DNA from 2 places in the Haloimpatiens massiliensis genome. Region 2 is predicted to be linked to the other one. Evidence: predicted binding sites of a transcription regulator. Region 2 holds the regulator's gene; the other holds the start of a gene.
What was found. The regulator CtsR, encoded in region 2, represses protease genes until heat stress. The targets are predictions, from matches to a motif close to AAGGTCAANNAAGGTCAAAT.
Positions count from the first base shown of each region.

Region 1: clpB (ATP-dependent chaperone ClpB) is a predicted target of CtsR. The motif match lies at 1,780-1,799, and genes of this name have one in related genera.

Region 1 covers NZ_LT854639.1:206,654-209,874, forward strand. Annotated here, with positions in the region: gene clpB (ATP-dependent chaperone ClpB) at 1-1,727, opposite strand, end outside; gene C1715_RS06430 (helix-turn-helix transcriptional regulator) at 1,868-3,127, opposite strand; gene C1715_RS06435 (helix-turn-helix domain-containing protein) at 3,147-3,221, opposite strand, start outside.
Region 2 covers NZ_LT854636.1:421,401-424,621, reverse strand. Annotated here, with positions in the region: gene C1715_RS03090 (ABC transporter ATP-binding protein) at 1-399, shown strand, start outside; gene C1715_RS03085 (ABC transporter ATP-binding protein) at 400-1,374, shown strand; gene C1715_RS19250 (hypothetical protein) at 1,388-1,564, shown strand; gene C1715_RS03080 (CtsR family transcriptional regulator) at 1,788-2,246, shown strand; gene C1715_RS03075 (UvrB/UvrC motif-containing protein) at 2,334-2,861, shown strand; gene C1715_RS03070 (protein arginine kinase) at 2,879-3,221, shown strand, end outside.

The sequences.
Region 1 (3,221 bases), on a different contig from region 2:
CGCTTAGAAAGCTCCTCTTCTAATTTTACAAGTTTTTGTCTTTCTCCCTCCACTAATTTAGATACCGGTATTCCCGTCCATCTAGATAAAATTTCTGAAATTTCCTCCTCGGTAACCTCTTCTTTTAAAAGAGCTGTCTCTGAGTGTTCTTTTATTTCTTTTTCAAAATTCTTTATTTCATCCTCTATTTTAGGAATAGAACCATATTTAATTTCTGCCACTCTATTAAAGTCTGCCTCTCTTTCTGCTTTCTCCATGTCACCCCTAGCTTTATCTAGACTTTCTTTTAAGTTTCTAACCTTAACTATTTGATCTTTTTCCTTTTGGTATTTAGAAGACATTTCATTGTCCTTTTCTTTTAATTCACTTAATTCCTTTTCCAAAACTTTTAATCTCTTCTTAGAAGCCTCATCTTTTTCTCTCAAAAGAGCCTCTTTCTCTGTTTGAAGTTGAAACAATTTTCTCTTAACCTGATCTAACTCTGTAGGCAAACTATCAATCTCAGTTCTTATCATAGCACCTGCTTCATCTATAAGGTCTATAGCTTTATCCGGAAGATACCTATCACTTATATATCTATGTGAAAGTTTAACCGCACTTACAATAGCAGAATCATGAATTCTAACACCATGGTGTATTTCAAATCTTTCTCTTAACCCTCTAAGTATAGATATGGCATCCTCTACAGTAGGCTCTTCTACCACTACTGGTTGGAATCTTCTCTCTAATGCCTTATCCTTTTCTATATACTTTCTATATTCATCAAAGGTTGTAGCTCCTATGCAGTGAAGCTCTCCTCTTGCAAGCATTGGTTTTATAAGATTTCCCGCATCCATAGAACCTTCCGTTTTCCCTGCTCCTACTATAGTGTGTATCTCATCTATAAAAAGAATTATTCTTCCATCGCTGTTCTCTACTTCCTTTAATACAGCCTTTAATCTCTCTTCAAATTCGCCTCTAAATTTTGCCCCTGCAATTAAAGCTCCCATATCTAAAGAAAATATAGTTTTGTCTTTTAATCCATCAGGTACGTCTCCCCTTACAATTCTTTCAGCTAACCCTTCTACTATAGCTGTTTTACCAACACCAGGCTCACCAATTAAAACCGGATTATTCTTAGTTCTTCTTGAAAGTATCCTGACAACTCTTCTTATTTCTTCATCTCTTCCTATAACCGGATCTAACTTATGCTTTTTAGCATCTTCCACTAGATTTCTTCCATACTTAACTAAAGCTTCATAAGTACCTTCTGGATCTTGTGTATCAACTCTTTGACTGCCCCTCACCTGAGATAAAACCTCCATAAAATTCTTTTTATTTATACGGTATTTAGAAAATATTTTTCCCAAATCCCCTCCACTACAAACTTCCATTATTGAAAGCATCACATGTTCTACACTAACATAGGAATCCTTAAAATTCTTAGCTATATCTTCCGCTTTTAAAAATATTTGCTCAAATCTCCTAGAAGCATACACACCTGCTGTCTCTGCTCCCTCACCGGTTATTTTGGGCATATTATCTAAAGTTCTATGAGTGTCCTCTCTTAAGCTTCTGATATCTATTCCCATCTTTGAAAATATATTAGGTATGAGTCCATCATCCTGTGATAAAAGTGCCATAAAAAGATGAATGCCATCTATTTGCTGATGATTATATTTCACCGCCACTAACTGTGCCTCATTTATACTTTGTTGAACTTTTACTGTTAATTTATCTATATCCATATTATTCACCTCTCATATATTATTACCAATTTTATATTTAAATAATATTATAAAAGTCAAAGAAAGTCAAAGTATATTTTATCTGAGAAATACTTAAAAATCACCAAAAAAATAAATAAAGATGCTAAATGCACCTTTACCTATATTTTTTTCTCCATTTTAAGCGCCAAATCAAAATATTTCACAGAGTCTTCTATACTTCCTAAATTATAATACATGTGTCCCATTTCCAGGTATCGCTCATATAATTCCTTGTTGCTTCCAAATTTAACCAAAGCATCTAAACATAAATTCATACAAATTTCAGCTTGATCTTCTTCCTTTAACTTCATTAATATTTTTGCTTTATAATAATACGCTTTTTCTATAAACTCTATTTTATTAACTTCTATGGCATAGTCCAAAACTTCGTTACATACTTCTTTACCAAAATCCAATATATCATTGTCACAAAGTTCTTCTACCACCCCAAGCATAAAGTATACCAAACTAAATTTATCATGTTTTGGAAAATATTTAATAGATTTTCTTACATATTTAACTGCTTCTTCTTGGTTTTTTAAACGAAACAAAGTTACTGCATAATTGTACATAGCAATAGCTTTTTTTTCATTATTATCACCATATAGTTCATTTGCTTTCTGCTTATACTTTTTAAAACACTCTTTATTTTCTCTTAAGCACATCATTGCTAAAAGATGATAAATTTCCGCTTTTTTCTTTTCATCTTTTTCTAAATCAACTATTTCAGCAAGCTCCTTGGAAACTTTATAAGCCTTTTCATATTCTTTTAGCATAATATTACATACTATTTCATTGTATGTTGTTATTACTAAGTATTCTCTCTTTAAATTTTCATCTAAAATTAAAAACTTTCTTACATCATTATAAAAATTTATAGCTTGTCTATATTCTTTATTTACAAAACAATATCTAGACATATCTAAGTAATAAATTATTCTATTTTTATCATTACAAACCTTTTGATACAAATCATAAAATTCACTAGTAATAAGCTGTATGTTTTCCAAAGTATTTTTATCTATATAATAGTTAAATAGTGTATGCATAAAACTAAAAGCATTATCATAAAATTTGTGATTTGTAGCTACTTTTAAATTATATCTAAGTTTTTCATCATAATCTCTTAAATTAGTATTATCTTTTAAAAGCTGAAAATTTTCTTCTAATTGTTCCTTCACACCTTGCTTTAAATATTCTAAGTCCAATTCTAACTTTTTTGCTATATACTTTAATATATCTTCTTCAGCATCTACCTTATCATTTTCCACACAACTTAATTTAGAAACAGAAATTTTATCCCCACATACATCTTTTAAAGTTAACCCTTTGTATATTCTTGCCCTCTTTATTTTTTCTCCCCTGCTCAATATTTCCATATAATCACCTATCCGTAATTTAAAAATCTTTTATAATTCCTAGCTCCTTGAATAATTCAACCCCTTCACTTAAATATACAGAAGCTTTATTTTC
Region 2 (3,221 bases):
ATTTTGCAATTAATGAAGGATTTAAAAGATAAAATAGGAGCATCTATAATGCTTATAACTCATGATTTAGGTGTCATTGCTGAAATGGCAGATTATGTTGTAGTTATGTATGCTGGGAAAGTAGTGGAAAAGGCACCAGTAGTGGAATTATTTAAGAATCCTAAGCATCCGTATACCATAGGACTTTTAAACTCAAAACCTGCATTAAATAAAGAACAGGACAAACTTTATTCTATTCCAGGGCAAGTGCCTAATCCTATAGGTATGCCTGAGTATTGTTATTTTTATGAGAGATGTAATAAAGCTTGTGAGGATTGTAAAAAAGGAATACCTTCTTTAATAGATAAAGGGAATAGACATGAAGTAGCTTGTTGGCTTTATGAAAAGGAGGTGGAGTAAGTGGAACAAAGCAATGATACATTGATAAAGGTTGAAAACTTAAAAAAATATTTTCCTATAAGCGGGGGGTTTTTTCAAAGAACTGTAGGATATGTAAAAGCTGTAGATGATGTTAGTTTTAGTATAAAGAAAGGTGAAACTTTAGGTTTGGTAGGAGAGTCAGGCTGTGGTAAATCTACTATAGGTAGAACCATATTGAGACTGTGGGATAAAACAGATGGAAAGGTACATTTTAAGGATGTGGATGTATATAAATGCAATAAACATCAATTGAGAAAGTTAAGACTTAAGATGCAGCTTATATTCCAAGATCCATATAGTTCATTAAATCCTAGATTAACTGTTGGTGAGATAGTTGGAGAGGCTTTAAGGGATCATGGAATATGTTCTAAAGAAGAGGTTATTCATAGAGTATCTGAAACTTTAAAAATTTGTGGACTTGCTTCATATCATATAAAAAGATATCCTCATGAATTTTCTGGAGGACAAAGACAGAGAATAGGTATAGCTAGAGCACTTATTTTGAATCCAGATTTTATAGTGGCAGATGAACCAGTTTCCGCATTAGACGTGTCAATACAAGCGCAAATTATAAATTTAATGCAAGAGCTTCAAGAAACTTTGGGATTTTCATATTTATTTATTTCTCATGATTTAAGTGTAGTTAAGCATATATCCCATAGAGTGGGAGTTATGTATTTGGGAACTTTAGTAGAAATGGCTACAAAAGAGGAGTTATACAAAAATCCATTACATCCATATACTAAGGCTTTATTATCAGCAGTTCCAATACCAGATCCTACTTTGAGAAGAGATAGAATAATATTAAAGGGAGATATACCAAGTCCTGCAAATCCACCTTCAGGGTGTAAGTTTCATACTAGATGTCCCTATGCTATTAAAAGATGTTCAGAAGAAATGCCAGAATATAGAGAAGTTGACAAAGAGCATTTTGTGGCTTGTCACTTAGTATAAGAGGAGAGATAAAATGGGAGATATGAAAAATGAACTGTATAAAGAAGAAAAAGTATGTGAAAAGCTTCAATTTAAAGATTTATTGGCACTTACAATTGCAGGTATAGAGGTGATTTTGCCCTTTGTACTTATATTGGTGGGTTGTTTAACGTTAGTATTAATAATAATGACTAAGTTTTGGATAAAATAGTTATTTTGATAAGTTCTAAGTTTCAGTTTGAGTAAAAAACTCTATTTGAAATTTAGAACTTTATTTATGTTAGTAAATTTGAATAATATTGAGAATAAGAGAGAAAAACTAATATATGCATATATATATTAAATAAAATATTTGCAATATGTATTGCATAAAAGATGTAAAAATAATATGATAAAATAAAGGTCAAAGAAAGATAAAGTCAGGAGAGATAAAAATGGCAAGACTATCCGATATTATAGAGGAATTTATAAAAGATATGATGAAAGAAAATCAAGAGGAAGAATTAGAAATAGTAAGAAATGAATTAGCTAATTACTTTAGTTGTGCACCTTCTCAAATAAATTATGTTTTAACTACAAGATTTACCACGGATAAAGGCTACTATATAGAAAGTAGAAGAGGTGGAGGAGGATGTATTAGAATTAGAAGGATTCAAGTTCAAAATTATAAGCCTTTGTTTAGTATCATAAATGAAAAAATTGGAAATAATATTACTTATGATACTGGGGTAAAAATAATAGAAGGCTTATATGAAGCTGGATATATAACTGAAAAGGAAAGTAATATAATGAAGGCTGCTATAAATGAAAGGGCCTTATCAAATAATACACAGGATAGAAATACTTTAAGGGCAGATATATTAAAATCTATGATAACAGTTATATTATTATAGTTTGTATTTACGTGAGTACCGAAGTTAATTTTAGGGCTAATGTGCTACAGTTATACTAATATAGTTTCTAGTTTGGAGGGATGAAAAGTGTTATGTAGTGTATGTAATAAGAAAGAAGCAACAGTGCACATTTCAAGGATAATAAACGGACATAAGGAAGAATTATATTTATGTGAGGATTGTGCTAAAAATACAGAAGGACTAAATATAAATTTAGAATTAGAGCCGGAATTTAATTTAGCATCTCCTTTTACTTTTCAAAGTATATTGAGTGGCATAATGGATTACATGAACAAAAATAGTAATAGTAGTTTAGAGCAGCCAAAGGAATATAGATGTGAGCATTGTGGTACTACTTATAGTGAATTTAAAGAAAAGGGGTTGCTTGGATGTAGTTATTGTTATAAGAATTTTGGTAACACATTAAATTCAGTGATAAGAAGAGTTCAAGGAAATGTTGAGCATATAGGAAAAATACCTAAAACAGCTGGTAAGGACATATTAAAAAAGAAAGTAATTTTAGATTTAAAGGAAAAATTACAAAAAGCAGTAGCTGCAGAAGAGTATGAAAAAGCTGCTGAACTTAGGGATAGAATAAGAGAAGTAGAGAAATAAATTTGGGGAGTGGTTACATGGAAAACTGGGTTAAAGCTAACAATAAAATAGATGATATTGTTTTAAGTAGCAGAATAAGATTAGCTAGAAATTTAGAAGGAATTCCATTTCCGGATAAACTAGAAGAAGCAGATGGCAAAGATGTAGTAAATAAAATAGAAGATAATTTTTATAGCATATATGGTGAAAAAGAATATAAAACTATATATTTGTGGAATGGTGACAGAGTAGCTAACAGTGTATATCTAGAAAAACATTTAATAAGTCCTAAACTTTTAAACAATGAGAATAAAGGAGCTTTTATAGTATCTAATGATGAAACAGTAAGTATTATGATGAATGAAGAAGATCATTTAAGGA